Regions from separate parts of the Sphingobium sp. YBL2 genome, predicted to be linked through region 2. Evidence: predicted binding sites of a transcription regulator. Region 2 holds the regulator's gene; the other holds the start of a gene.
The links. The regulator LexA, encoded in region 2, represses DNA repair genes until DNA is damaged. The targets are predictions, from matches to a motif close to GTTCCNCNCTTGTTCT.
Positions count from the first base shown of each region.

Region 1: TZ53_RS14435 (DUF5131 family protein) is a predicted target of LexA. The motif match lies at 4,695-4,710, and genes of this name have one in related genera.

Region 1 is NZ_CP010954.1:3,128,304-3,135,851, reverse strand. It holds one part of gene TZ53_RS14455 (IS3 family transposase) at 107-1,026, opposite strand; one part of gene TZ53_RS14455 (IS3 family transposase) at 1,026-1,278, opposite strand; gene TZ53_RS14445 (three-Cys-motif partner protein TcmP) at 1,566-2,960, opposite strand; gene TZ53_RS14440 (hypothetical protein) at 3,167-3,481, opposite strand; gene TZ53_RS14435 (DUF5131 family protein) at 3,749-4,570, opposite strand; gene TZ53_RS14430 (nucleotidyltransferase and HEPN domain-containing protein) at 5,274-6,194, shown strand; gene TZ53_RS14425 (hypothetical protein) at 6,415-6,903, shown strand; gene TZ53_RS14420 (RNA polymerase sigma factor) at 6,900-7,418, shown strand; gene TZ53_RS14415 (sulfite exporter TauE/SafE family protein) at 7,526-7,548, opposite strand, start outside.
Region 2 is NZ_CP010954.1:3,282,706-3,290,253, forward strand. It holds gene TZ53_RS15180 (ComEC/Rec2 family competence protein) at 1-1,750, shown strand, start outside; gene lexA (transcriptional repressor LexA) at 1,687-2,373, opposite strand; gene TZ53_RS27185 (hypothetical protein) at 2,527-2,685, shown strand; gene TZ53_RS15190 (molybdopterin molybdotransferase MoeA) at 2,770-3,951, opposite strand; gene moaC (cyclic pyranopterin monophosphate synthase MoaC) at 3,948-4,433, opposite strand; gene trpC (indole-3-glycerol phosphate synthase TrpC) at 4,430-5,221, opposite strand; gene trpD (anthranilate phosphoribosyltransferase) at 5,218-6,210, opposite strand; gene TZ53_RS15210 (anthranilate synthase component II) at 6,637-7,227, opposite strand; gene TZ53_RS15215 (NRDE family protein) at 7,389-7,548, opposite strand, start outside.

The DNA.
Region 1 (7,548 bases), 150 kb from region 2:
ATAGCCGCTGCGCACGACCATCCCATAAACTCTGATAGTGCAGATTTCCCAAATTAAGAAACGCCCATAGCGGGTGACCTGACCCCCTGATTTCCACCAGCGCGGATTAGAGGCTGGCAGCTTTGTTGCGCATGAGCGCGGGTTGAGCAATGGCCTGCGCAGCGGAGCCCGTAGGGCGTAGCGAAGCAGGCCATTGCTTATGCAGTTCAGCGGCGAAGGCCGCAGGGGTTTCGTATCCAAGGGATGAGTGCGGCCTCTCCTGGTTGTAATCCTCTGCCCAAGCGGCGATCACCACCCGGGCATGGTCCAGGCTCAGGAACAGGGTCTCGTTGAGCAGCTCGTCGCGCATCCGACCGTTGAAGCTCTCGACGTAACCATTCTGCATCGGCTTGCCCGGGGCGATATAGTGCCACTCCACCCCGACTTCCCCGCACCAGGCGAGGACGGCGTTCGAGGTCAGCTCGGTGCCATTGTCGCTGACAATCATCCCAGGTTTGCCGCGTTCGGCGATCAGCTCGCTGAGCTCGCGCACCACCCGACGCCCCGAGATCGAAGTGTCCGGCACCGCGCGCAGGCACTCGCGGGTTACATCATCGACGATGTTGAGCACCCGGAACCGGCGTCCCGTAGCCAGCTGATCATGGACGAAGTCCAGGCTCCATCGCTGGTTGGGTAGCGCCAGAACCGGAGCCGGTGCCCGTGCGCCGATGGCACGACGCCGGTTGCGCCTGCGTCGGACCGCCAGCTTCTCCTCGCTATAAAGACGCTGTGTCTTCTTCCGGTTGATCACCACGCCCTCCCGCCGCAGCAGGATGTGCAGCCGACGATAGCCAAACCGGCGGCGCTGCTGCGCAAGCTCGCGCAGCTTCGACCGAAGGTCAGCATCATCTTCCCGCTGTGACCGATAGCGCATGCTCTTCCGGTCAGCGCCGATAACACGGCACGCCCGCCGCTCGCTCATCCCCAGTACCGCCTGGAGACGAGCGACCGCCTCTCGCTTGGCAGCGGGCGTTACCAATTTTTTGCGAGAAGATCCTTCAGGCCGGCATTATCCAGCATCGCCTCGGCCAGCAGTCGCTTCAGCTTGGCGTTCTCGTCCTCAAGCGCCCGCAGCCGCTTGGCCTCCGAGACCTCCAGACCGCCATACTTGGCTTTCCAGTTGTAGATCGTCGCTTCCGACACGCCGTGGCGACGAGCCAAGTCGACAGTCTTCGCGCCAGCCTCCTGCTCCTTCAGCACGCCGATGATCTGCTCTTCTGTGAACCTTGCTCGCTTCATTCGTCCGTCCTTCCATCAGGTCAGACTCTAATCAAGCTTGGAGGAAAATCCGGGGGTCAGGTCACGGGAGCCAAAACAAGTTATAGTGTATCTGCATCCATTTTGATGGCCAATTGCGGCGGTCTCAAAAAGGGACGGCGATGGATAAGCCAACCTGAGGATTGAAAGTCCAATCAGGAATCATCAATGTTAGCGCTGTTTCGAAGCTTATGGTTTGGCATCGCCATTGTCTGAATGTGCATCCACGGCGGGCATTAACGGTCGCAAAATAATTCAAGCCTCCTCGGTCATGCCGCCTGATTAAAAATAGAAAAAAGCCTCGGCTCACGCGGTTGGCGGATCACATCATCCCAGCTGTAAGAGTCCGCGCGCTCCCGGACTATTTCGCCTACCACATTGCCGAGCTTGTCGCGCCTTTGTCCGAAAATGACGATTTCACCGGCATCGCGAAGTTCGGCCAGCTGGCTATCGACCAGAGCACCGATGACTGGCGTATCGTTAGCGCGTGCGGCGAAGAGCGATCGCTTCGTCATCTCGCTGCCGCTTTTCCACCCCGCATGCAGCAAGTCAGGTATCTGTTCCAGCAGCTGCTTTTTGGTTCGCGATGAGGCGTCGTCGTCGAAGACATAGTCCATCATCCCTTGCCTCACATCGACATTGGGATCGAACCCAAGCGAATCGAAGCCGGGCCCTCCGAAATGCTCTAGCGTGTTATTTGTTGCCCAAAAGACATTTCCCATCTCTTCTCGGGCTTGGTGGTGCTTGGAGAGATGGATCAACCAATAGTCTCGGTGCGACTCGGGCGGATGAACGAAGAACGGCGTATAGAATTCCGCGCCGGTACATCCTTGAATGTGCTTATATACTGTATTTTGAATGGCCCGTTTCCATCCTTTGAGACCAAACTCATCTTTGATGTCCAAGAGCGCGCGCACATCCTCTCGCTTGTAGTCGATCGCGGCAAGCGCACTAAGACTGGACGTCTTGTCATGCAGGAGATTGACGAGTGAATCGACCATGAAGGTCAATATAACCTCTGGATTCGCCAATTGGCCCATGATCCTGCGTACAGTAGCCATCTTGACGTCGCTCCACCCATACTGGTCGAGAAAAAACAGTGAGTGATGTGCTCTCCCTTTACTCCGGATGTCTGCGATGACGGATGGGGCAGTATCCTCGAATGTTGATGAGAAGAACCTGATCTTGCCAGCGTCAATCTGAGACCGGTATCCGCGCTTTATGATTTCCTCTTTCAAGAATGTGATATGGCTTGGATTCTCATCGATGAAGACGAAATCAACATCCAGATCAAAATCGGCGCGACGTGCCAGCAGGACGGCTCTCGCGCTCTCGATCGCCGTCAGTATTCGTAGGGGTGACCCGTCGACGGTATTGCCGTCGAACGAATAGAGCCCGCCGCCGCAGAAGCCATCCACGACAGTCATTTTCAATCGTGACTGGACGTGTCGCTTGGTCAACGTCGCGACATAGCGATCGACATAGGTGCTGTATATATCATGCTTCGCTAGACTATGCCGCCCAAGCTCCGGCAGCGCCAAATTGGGTCCCCAATGATAGCCAAGCTTTTCCTGTGAGCTTCGAACAGGCTTCGGTTTCGCCAGTTCATAGAGACCGGGCAGTGCCAGTGCGCCTTGATCAGTATCAGCCTTCTTTCTCGCCATGTTCGCTCTCGATCAGATCGCAAAATGTGAAGCAGTTATAGTGAACTGTGCACCAACCCATTGTCCAGTGTGATTCTGGAAAGTCGGCTTCGACCGCCGACTCTTCGGGAGCGAGCACCGACAGAATCTAATTCGATCATGCCACAATTGCCGAGACGTTTTTTCTTGAAATCGCCTGAAGTTTTGCTGTCGACCGTGTGCAGTTATTATCCGTCTGCCTTGAATTCGTAGATTGCTTCGCCAACAGCAATGAGCAGCCGCTCGCGGGAGGCTAGCGCTGACTGAGCGGTCGAGGCTTTGGCATTAAACCAAACCCAAGCCGATTGCGTGCGCCGCTCGACCTCAAAATTCAATTGAACCGCAGTCAATATAAAACGCAACTCCCACTGATCATCGCCCACCCTTTGACGAAGCTTTTCCTCCACCGCCTTGGCCAAATCCCGTAGTTTCTCAAACTCGCTGTTTGCTAGCCCTTCCTCCCGAACGACGATCTGGACGTAGCCGCCCGCCCATTTTCTCATGCTTATGCGACCCTTTGGCCGATCCCGCTCTCCCAAGTCGCAACCGAGAGAAGCGAATAGAGAATCCGCTTGCGCGAGACCTTCGAGGAGGCATCTTAGCCCGTCGCTATGCTGCACCTCCGGAATATCTCTAACTCGGTCTACATTGCCCCTAGTATCGACAAACCCGTAATTGCGGCAAATGTCGTTGAAGAGCGGGGGATAGGGGACCGTATTTCCATCGGAGGTTCCGTAATGCACCCGTAACGGCATTTCGTTCGCGCTCCCTCAGCTCATGGCGATGCGAGGAAGTCCATCCCAGGTCATCCCATCCAGCTCCCTACCGGCTGCCCTCTTGCCGATGCGCAGCATGGTGGTCCCGTCCTCGGCAGCAGCGCTTCTCGCCTTTGCCAGGTTGAGGCCCTGACCTGGGGCCCAGTCGCCCCACTGCTTGAAATGGAATGGAATGTCGGCTGCCATGCATTCATTAAGCAAGGTCCTGAACCAGGACGGGCTTGAGGGCCTGGCCTTCGGCCCGCTCTCCCCTCCGGTGATGACCCAATCGACCGCGTTGGTCCATTTGCGAAGCGATAATGGGCCAAGCAGCGGTTCCGCCGAGATAAAGCGAACCGCAGCCGGAATTTCCGCGAGAGATGCTAGTCGCATGTCTGCCCACTCCTGATTCTCGGTCGTGGTTCCCAGCCAGACATTTCTTGGCCATTTCGAGCCCCAAGGAACGCTCGACATCACTCGGTCAGGCCTTTTTGTAAGTAAAAGCCAATCGAGCGCTTCGGTGGACTCGATCAGCTTCCAGAGCCGCTCGCGGTGTGGGTCTAGATCGTCGCGGTCCTCGAACACATCCGCCATGGACGCACAAAATACACGCGCCCTCGAGTTCGTGGAGGAGGCTATCCGGTTCCATTGAAGAGGTTCACTCCAATGACGATCTCCAAAGAAGCGACGAGGGGCTTGGATGCCCCACACTGGTTCACCGAGCCGCTTGGCCCAACTCTCCGCGTAGCAATGCTTGCAGGCCGGAGACATCTTGACGCAACCCCACCACGGGTTGAAAGTGTGGGTGGTCCATTCGATCTTCGAGTTCTTCGCCAAGCATCGCTCCTGAACGTCAGCTCTATTTTATGCCGCCAACCACCTTAATGGCAGCACGCTTGGATGATTTAAAGTCACGGCCTTGCCTGCAAGTTTACCGTGTGCCTATCACAAGCCTTCGCCCGGAACAAGAAGAGAACGTGTGTCCGCTCTTTCCTATCCTGCAAACAACATGAACCTTGGCATGGACGATCGCATCGCCCGGTTCGTGTTGCAAAGGCAGGCCTCCGAGCTGGCCGCGCGCAAAAGATAGAGGTTGTAGAATGGCCCGGGCGCAGCGAAGAAAAGGCCTCAATTCTTCAACTTGGCACGGTCGTTGTTGGAGTGTTCAAGGGTAGCTCTCAGACCTTCAACATTAGCCGCTGCTTCGTTGAGCATGGTCGCCTCGTCCTTTTCGAAAGGGCCGCCTCTGTTTCATGGTCCTGTGGCAGGATGTTCGAAGTCGCCGCAGATGTAGAGCCGGGAGCATGCCGCAAATAGATTTCGGAACCGCTAGGGCTAGTCAACATCAGCGGATGTCGGTTCGCTTCCCGAACCCGAAAGCTTATAACCGGGTATACCCCCTAGCCCTTTAAGAAGGTTGCCAATGGCCGCAAACGCCCAGATTCAGCGGCCGCTACTGCGCCCTTCGCGATGAACGGACCACCACCTCGCTGCGATTGCGCTTGCCAAACAAGGGGGAATGCCGAAAGAATCCCGGCCAATGCGCACCGACATTGATCATCTTCCCCCGGCAAAACAGCGCGAGCTTGAGCGCATCGTCGAAGTAATTTTCGACGAGTTTCGCGGCGCAATTGAGAACGCCACCGGCGCCCGGAAGGGCGCACGCATCCTGAAGATCGTTCTCTTCGGCAGCCACGCTCGCTGCGACTGGATCGACGCGCCGCTGTCGGCGAACCAGTACAAGTCCGACTATGATATCCTCATCATTGTCAGCCAGAAGGAACTGACCGACCGGGCAGCTTACTGGGCAAAGGCCGAGGAGCGGCTGATACGTGCCTACACGATCGAGAAGACGCTGCGCACGCCGGTCAATTTCATCGTCCATTCGCTGCACGAGGTGAATGACGGTCTCGCCCATGGCCGCGTCTTCTTCATGGAAGTCGCCAAGGACGGGATCGCGCTCTACGAGGTAGATGGCAGCGAGCTGACGACGCCCAAGCCGAAAACGCCTCAACAGGCACTTGTCACGGCAAAAGAGTATTTCGAGGAATGGCTGCCCAATGCGGCTGGGTTCTTGAAAGGTTTCCACTTCTATGTGGCTGACGGAGATTGGAAGCGAGCTGCTTTCCTCCTGCATCAGGCTACGGAAAGCCTTTATCAGGGCCTGCTCCTCACGCTAACCTATTACACCCCATACAACCACAACATCGCCTTCCTGCGATCGCTGGCCGAAGGGCTGGACCGCCGCCTCTACGGCATTTGGCCAGAAACTACCCGCCGCGAACGCGCCATGTTCCAGAAGCTGAAAGAGGCCTACACCAAGGCCCGCTATTCCAGGCACTACCGGATCAGTGCGGAAGAACTGGCATGGCTTGGCGAACGCGTCGAGGAACTGGGCCGCGTCGTTCATCAGGTCTGCTCGGAACGGATCGCCGAACTGGAAGCCGCCGCCGGGAAATAGCGATCCCGCCAGACACCTTGTCCGGACTCCTCCTATCTGGCATATTCGACGGGACGGGATGGAAGGACTGGCGGCCATCCCGGGGATAACCCTGCTAGGCATCATGTAGGTCCGGCCCCTCCGGTCGGGCAGTTGCTGCAAGCCGTAGTGACGGCGCGCAGCGAACACCGCTTGCACCATCCGCGCCCGAGTGCGCGGACCGCTAGTGTGCGAGCTGCAAATGACATCCCGTACCGACGTTTACGCGCGCGAAGTCGTGATGGCGCGCGTCAACCATCTGGTTTGGCGCAAACAGAACGAGATCGAGCGCATCGCGCGTATCATTCGCGCCTGTTTCGAACCCGAAAAGGTCCAGGCAGCCCAGCCGGGGACCATCAGGCGGATCATCCTGATCGGCCCCTATGCGCGCCGGTCATGGTATGAGGACCGGCACACGATCCAGTTCTCGGATTATGAATTCTGGATCGTCGTCAACCATCCAGCCTTCAAGGATGAGCGCTGCTGGCAGCGCGTGCGCGATGTCATCGACAGCGAGCTGGGCAACCGGTGTGCTGTCGATTTCGACATTTACTCCAGGGCCGACATCCGCATCGCCGGGATCGAGCGCGATACCTTCATCCTCGACCGCATCGAGGCGGGCATCACGCTCTACCGCGCCTCGCGCGACGCGCCGCTGAACGAACGCGAACGTCGGGAGGCAGGGCGATGACCGCCACCCCTTCCACGACTGCCTTCGAGGCACTCTATCAGGCAGAGTACGCACGGGTCCTGCGTTTCTTCCGAAAGCGGGTAGGGGGCGAAGATGCTCCCGACCTCGCGCAGGAGGTTTTCCTCAAGCTGCTCCGCGCGGACGTGGCCGGACAGATAGAGAACCCACAAGCCTATCTGGTCCGGTGCGCGCGCAATCTGCTCATTGATCGCGCACGTCGGAAAACGCCCGCGCATATCGGCACCTGTCCGATCGATGAGGGGCGGGATACACCGGCCCCTCCCCAACAAGCGTGGCGAATCGAGGAAAGGGACGTCCGGAAGGTCTATCGACGGACACTCCTGGCCATGCCGCGAAGGACCCGCCGCATCTTCCTGATGCATCGGTTGAAATGCATGACCTATGCCGAGATTTCCAAACAAGTCGGCATCGGCTATAATGGCGTTGAATATCATATGATGCGCGCGTTGGCGCGATGCCGCAGGACGCAGGCGGCCCAGCCATCATCCCGCTAGTTGATGGTATGTTTGGGGGCACGAACGGGGGCCTTAGAGGCTCCCGTTCCACATAAGTTATTGTTTTTAAACTTAGCAAATGCTGGAATTCGATTCCGGCTCGGCCGTCAGGCGATCAACCGCCATCCCA
Region 2 (7,548 bases):
GCCCCTGGTGCGCGTCAATCTTGACGATGCGTCGATGCCGCCGGGGGTCGGGGAGGGAGCCATCATAGCCTTCCGCACAAGGCTGATGCCGCCTGCGCCGCCCAGCCTGCCGGGCGGCTATGATTTTGCGCGCCGCGCCTATTTCGAGGGCGTCGGCGCGACCGGGCGTGTGCTGCCGCCGCTCACGGTCCTGCGGCCGGCCACGGCCGGCCCCCGGTTGAGGGCGCGTCTGTTCGAGCATATCCTGGAGCGCGTTCCGGGACAGGGCGCCGGCATCGCCGCTGCCCTGGCCACGGGTGATCAGGGCGCAATCGCGCAGGCAGATGCGGAGGCGATGCGTCGGAGCGGCCTTGCGCATCTGCTGTCGATCAGCGGTCTGCATGTCACGGCCCTGATCGCTGCGGTGATCTTCCTGTTGATGCGGCTGATGGCGCTCAGCCGCCGGGCGGCTCTCGACTGGCCGCTGATGCTGCTGGCCGCGGGCGGCGGCGCTCTGGCGGGCATCGGCTATACGCTTCTGACCGGCGCAGAGGTGCCGACCGTGCGATCCTGCGTCGCTGCCCTGCTTGTGCTGGGCGGACTGGCGATGGGGCGGGACGCGATCACGCTCAGGCTCGTGGCGGCAGGGGCGCTGGTGGTGCTGATCCTCTGGCCAGAAGCACTGGTGGGGCCGAGTTTCCAGATGAGCTTCGCGGCCGTGATAGCCTTGGTGTCGCTGGGCGAGCATTCGGCCTTCCGCGCCTTTCTCGCGCCGCGTGGCGAAGGGGTGGGGCGCCGGATCGGGCGCAATCTTGCGGGCATGCTGGCGACCGGCCTGGTCGTGGAGCTGGTGCTGGCGCCGATAGCGCTGTTCCATTTCCACAAGGCGGGCATGTTGGGATCGATCGCCAATCTGGTGGCCATACCGCTTACGACCCTGGTGGTCATGCCGCTGGAGGCGACGGCCTTGCTGCTGGACCTAGGCGGGTGGGGTGCGCCCTTCTGGTGGCTTGCCGCGCGATCGATCGACCTGCTGTTGCTGATTGCCCATGGCGTGGCGTCCAGCCCTTGGGCGGTGGTACTGGCGCCCGCCCAGTCGGGCGTAGTGTTCGGCCTGATGCTGCTGGGCATGCTGTGGTGCCTGCTATGGCGAAGCCGGTGGCGCTGGGCGGGTCTGATGCCCGTGACCACCGGCGTCATGATGGTCCTGACCAGCCCGATGCCCGCCATATTGATAAGCGGGGACGGCCGGCATGTCGCGGTGCGCACTGCCGATGGCGGCATGGCGATGCTGCGGGCGCGAGCCGGCGGCTATGCGCGCGACGTCATGGCGGAAAGCGCGGGTTATGACGGTATCTTGCAGGCATTGACGGCGCTGCCCCAGGCCCGCTGTTCTCCCGATCTATGCGCCGTTCGCCTGAAGGGAGGGGGCCGGAACTGGAACCTGTTGCTGACGCGAAGCAGCGTGAGGATCGATAATGCGATACTGGCGCGGGATTGCGCCTATTCAGACATCGTCGTCAGCGACCGCCGCCTGCCGGGCGCCTGTCGCCCACGCTGGCTGAAGGTGGATCGACACTTCCTCGCCAGGACGGGTGGCCTGACCATCGATCTGGACCATGGCACCATGCGCAGCGCGAAGGCGTGGCATGACGAGCACCCCTGGGTCGCGCGGTCTTCCCGCCGGCCGCGCGAATACAGGAAGCATCAGTTATATCGGCGCAGCAACCCGGCCAGCTTGCCCTGGATGCGGACCTGCCGAGGGTCGTAGATCTGCGGTTCATAGGCGCTGTTGGCGGGATCGAGCCTGACCTTCGGACCCTCACGCCGGAAATATTTCAGCGTCGCTTCATTTTCGTCGATCAGGGCGACCACGATCTGCCCCTCGCGCGCGACGTCGGTGCGCTGGATAAGCGCGAAATCGCCGTCCAGAATGCCCGCTTCGACCATTGAATCCCCCGCCACTTCCAGCGCATAATGATCCCCGGTGCCCAGCAGCGCGGCAGGAACGGAAAGCATGTTCTGCCCCTCCAGCGCCTCGATCGGCACGCCCGCCGCGATCCGGCCGTGCAGCGGAATCTCCAATATGTCGTTGGCGGCGACCGGGGGCCTGCTGGCCACCGGACCGGGCGTCAGCGGCGGCTTGGCAGGCACGACGACCTTGGGAGCGCGATGCATGGCATCGGGCAGCTTGAGCACTTCCAGTGCGCGGGCGCGATTGGGCAGGCGGCGGATGAAACCGCGTTCCTCCAACGCATTGATCAGGCGGTGGATGCCGGATTTGGACCGCAGGTCCAGCGCTTCCTTCATCTCCTCGAAAGAGGGGGATACGCCTCCCTCCTCCAGCCGGGTCTGAATGAAGCTCAGCAATTCCTGTTGCTTGGGTGTCAACATCTCGCCTTGCCCTCCTTGGAACGGATGGAGAACGCATAGGAAACGGAACGGGGTAAGTCAAGCGCCTAACCGTTGGGCGCTTTTGCTGGAACGCGGAAGGCCGCAGGCCGTTTAACGCCTGCCTTCCACGAAGAAGGTGAATAGGAGAGAAAGATGGCCAACCAGAACAACCAGGGCGGCGGTCAACGTCGCGACCAGCAGGGCGGCGACCGCTCCAGCCAGGGTGGACGCCAGCAGCAGCAGGAAGACCGGCAGGGCCAGATGGGCGATGAACGCCGTCAGGACAAGTCGCCCGGCAAGCAGCAGCGCTGAAGGAACGGCGGCGGTCCAGCAGGGCTGACATCGCCGCCATCCGTCAGGACTGCACTGGAAGGGGTCGCGCGGCGGCCCCTTTCCTTATGCGAGGGGAAGAACCGTGACGTGATCGCCGGCGGCAGCCGGAGCAGAGCCGGCGGGGCGCAGGATGAGGCAGTCGGCCATCGCCATGGCCGCGGTGGCGGCGCTGTCCTGCGATGTCACGGAAACGATGCCCGCTTCCGTGCGGAACGCGCGGAGGTAATCGTCGCGTTCCCCCGTGGCGGGCAGCGGCGCGGCGAGCGTCGCCGGCGCGGTGCGGGGCAGGGGCGATGCCGCGCCCATCATATTGCGGACCAGCGGCAACAGGAACAGCGTTGCCGTCACGAAGGCCGATACCGGATTGCCCGGCAGGCCCAGGAAGACGGCGGAACCCAATGTCCCCGCCATCAACGGCTTGCCCGGACGCATGCGGATCTTCCAGAAATCGAGCGAACCCCCGGCCTGGACGAAAGCCGGGCGGACGATGTCGTGATCGCCCACCGATGCGCCGCCGGTCGAAACGATGATGTCCGCCTGGCTGGCGCGGGCAAAGGCCTCGACCAGGCCGGGGAGATCGTCCGGCACGATCCCCAGATCGATGACATCGCAGGAAAGGCCGGCGAGCAGGGCGGCCAGCATGGGCGCGTTGGAGGAGGGAAGCTGGCCGGGCTGCGTCGGCGCACCGGGGGGCACGAGTTCGTTGCCTGTCGAGAGCAGGGCGACCCGCGCCCGGCGCGATACGGGCAGCGTCCCATGCCCGCCCAGCACGGCGAGCGCGATCTGCGCCGCCCCCAATGCGCTGCCGGCCTTCAGCAAAAGGCCGTCCTTGCGGAAGTCGGAACCGGCCGGACGCACATGGCGGCCCTTCGTCAGCGCCTCCTCCAGTCCGCGCAGCATGTCCCCCTCGCGCGCGGCGTTTTCCTGAATCAGGATGCTGTCGGCGCCCTGCGGCAAGGGCGCGCCGGTGAAGATGCGGCAGGCCTGGCCGGGTTCGAGGGGCGGAGGCGGCGGGCCGCCCGCCGCGCTTTCGCCGGCGACCTGCCATGGCCCGGGCCATTCGGCGGCGCGCACGGCATAGCCGTCCATGGCGGAAAGATCGGCCCAGGGCTGATCACGCAGCGCAACGACATCTTCCTTCAGCCATCGTCCGGCGCAGGCGGGAATGGGCATATGCTCCGTCGGCAGCGGCCTTGCCAGCGCCATCAGGCGGCTCTGCGCCTCCGCGACCGGAAGCAGGCTCATGATGCCGGCCCGTCCCCAGCCGTCCAGTCGCCGGACTTGCCGCCGCTCTTGGCCAGCAGGCGCACGTCGCTGATGATCATGCCCTTGTCCAGCGCCTTGGCCATGTCATAGACCGTCAGCAACGCGACCGACGCGGCGGTCAGCGCCTCCATCTCGACGCCGGTCTGACCGGCGGTCTTCGCGGTCGCCGTCACGGTCACGCCGCTGCCGTCGAGATCGAGGTCGATGCTGACCGAACTGAGCGGAATCGGGTGGCAGAGCGGGATGAGGTCGGCGGTTCGCTTGGCCGCCATGATGCCCGCCACGCGGGCCACGGCCAGCACGTCGCCCTTCTTCACCAATCCCTGCTCGATCGCTGCTGCTGCATCGGGACTCATGCTGATGCGGCCGCTCGCGACAGCCTTGCGCGCGGTCGTCGCCTTGGCGGAAACATCGACCATATGGGCCGACCCTTCCTCGTCCAGATGGGTGAGCTTGCTCATCGCCCCGTCAGCAGCCCGCGCGTGGCGGTTTCGACATCCGCCTGCCTCATCAGGGTTTCCCCCACCAGAAAGCAGCGCACGCCATGGTCCGACATGGCGATCAGGTCGTCATGGCTGCCGATGCCGCTTTCCGCAACGAAGGTGCATCCTTCCGGAGCCTGTCCGACCAGTTCGTAGGTGCGGGCGAAATCGACCGTGAAGTCGCGCAGGTCGCGATTATTGACGCCGATCAGGCGCGAGCGGAGCTTCATCGCGCGCTCCAGTTCCTGCGCATCATGCACTTCAACCAGCGCATCCATGCCCAGGCCAAGGGCGGCGTCCTCTATCTCCGCCATCTGATTGTCGTCCAGCGCGGCGACGATGATCAGGATCGCGTCGGCGCCGAGCGACCGGCTTTCCAGCACCTGCCAGGGATCGACCATGAAATCCTTGCGCAGCACCGGCAGGGCGCAGGCCGATCGGGCCGCGACCAGATAATCGTCATGCCCCTGGAAATAGGGTTCGTCGGTCAGCACCGACAGGCAGGCCGCGCCACCCGCCGCATAGGCGCGGGCATGGGCGGGCGGATCGAAATCGGGGCGGATCAGGCCCTTGGACGGGCTGGCCTTCTTGATCTCCGCGATCAGGCCGAATCCGGAGCCGGCGGCACCGTCCAGCGCCTTGCGGAAGCCGCGTGGAGGCGTCTGGTCGGCGGCGCGGGCGTGAAGCGAGGAGATGGGCGTGGCGGCCTTGCGCCGGGCGACTTCCTCCCGCTTTACATCGCAGATTTCGATCAGCTTGTTCGTCATTTATAGGCTATCCAGCAATTGAGCAGCGCGTTGGCAAGGCCGCGGTCGATGGTTTCGGCGGCTTCCTCCACGCCTTCGCGGAAATCGGACACGGCGTCGGCCACGACAAGGGCGGCGGCGGCGTTCAGCAGCACCGCGTCACGATAAGGCCCCGCTTCGCCTTGCAACAGGGCGCGCAGGGCGGCGGCGTTATAGGCGGGGTCGCCCCCCCTGATCGCCTCGACCGGATGGGTGGACAGGCCGAGTTCGGCAGCGGTCAGGCGGCGCATCGCAACCAGCCTGCTGCCTTTCACCTCCGCCAGAGCATTGCCGCCAGCCAGCGACAGTTCGTCCAGCCCTTCGTCGCCGGAAACGATCATCGCATGATCGACGCCCAGTTCCGCAAGCGCCTCCGCATAGACGGGGACATAGTCCGGACGCGCTATGCCGACCAGTTGACGGCGCACCCCGGCCGGATTGGCGAGCGGCCCCATCAGGTTGAAGATGGTGCGTTCCCCGATCGCCCTGCGGATGGGGCCAAGCCGTTTGAGCGCGGGATGATAATTCTGCGCAAAAAGGAAACAGATGCCAAGATCGGCCAGCGTCGCTTCGGCTGTCGTGGCGGCGCGGTCCAGGTCCAGGCCGAGCGCTTCCAGCGTATCGGCTGCGCCGGCCTTGGAGGAAGCGGCGCGGTTGCCATGCTTGGCCACGGGCACGCCCGCCGCCGCGACCACCAGCGACACGGCGGTCGAAACGTTGAGGGTATGATGGCCATCGCCGCCCGTGCCGCAGACATCGATCGTGCCCACCGGCGCCGTGACTGGGATCATGCGGTGGCGCATGGCGCGGGCGGCGGCGGCGATTTCCGTTGCCGTCTCGCCACGCCGGGCCATGGCGACGAGAAAGCCGGCGATCTCCTCTTCCGGCAGGTTGGCGTCGAACAGCAGGTCGAAAGCCTTTGCGGCCTGTTGCGCGTCGAGTGGGGTGGCGGGATCGGGCAGGCGGGTCATCGACGCTGCCTTAATCATGGGAAGGCGCCGGAGTCGAGATGGGGAAGCGCGAAAGTCGTTATGCCAGCGCAATATGGTGCGCTAGGCGATGCGTTCGCAGGCGGCGAGATTTGCGGGTTTGCCGCCGCGGTCCCGCCTTCGCGTGATTTGCCGGACTGGCTGATTTGGGGGGTAATCGGACACCCCCTTATCCCTCTCCCTTGAGGGAGAGGGCTGCGCAGACTTGGCAGCTTGCTGCCTAGTCGTAGCTGGGTGAGGGGGTCGCGATCCAGGGGATAGCGCGGGTCACAGGCCCGCTCCCCTCATCCAAATCAGCCCAGGCTCCTTCATCGCCAAGGCTTCCTATCCTTCTCCCTCAAGGGAGAAGGAAGGTCCTGAATTGGCCATTTCCCCCAAATTCCGAACTTGGTCTAAGGTGAAGCCGCTTCAGGCCGCCGCGCGTTCGCGAACCGGAATGCCGGCGATCCGCATGAAGTTCGCCAGTATGTCATGACCATGTTCGGTGGCGATGCTTTCCGGGTGGAACTGGACCGAATGGATCGGCAGGTCGCGATGCCGGAAACCCATGACCGAGCCGTCCTCGCTGGTGGCGTTGACGATCAGCGTTTCGGGAATCTCCTCGACGATCAGCGAATGGTAGCGGGTGGCCGTGAAGGGCGAAGGCAGCCCCTGAAACAGGCCCGTGCCGTCATGGGTGACGGGGGAGGTCTTGCCGTGCATCAGGCCGCCGCGCACCACCTTGCCGCCGAAATGCTGGCCGATCGACTGATGGCCCAGGCACACGCCCAGCAGCGGCGCACCCGCATCGGCGCAGGCGGCCACGAGATCGAGGCTGACGCCTGCTTCATTGGGCGTGCACGGACCGGGCGACAGCAGAAATGCCTGCGCGCCGGTGGAGAGGGCCTGGCCGGCGGAAATGGCGTCGTTGCGGACAACCTCCACCTGCGCTCCCAATTCCATGAGATAATGGACGAGGTTCCAGGTGAAGCTGTCATAATTGTCGATGACGAGGATCATGCAGCGGCTTTAGCGCGGGATCGAAGCTTGGGGAAGGGCCGCATTTCCGCGGCAGCGGCGATTTGGGTGGGAAGCCGGACAGGGAGTGTCGACCCCAAGCGCATGTGCTTCCGCGAAGGCAGGGGGCAAGCATCGACTGGCGGTGGCAAATGGATTTCCCTTCATTCGCCCCTCTCGTCCCATTTGAAAGCCAAGCGGGTTTCGCCGGTCTGCACGCCGTCAGGGTCGAAGCGGCGCTCCGAAATGACGCCTTGTCCCCGCGCGTCGACGGCGACGATCGTGCTGCATCGCGTGCCATAGACGGGATTGCGGATGAAGATG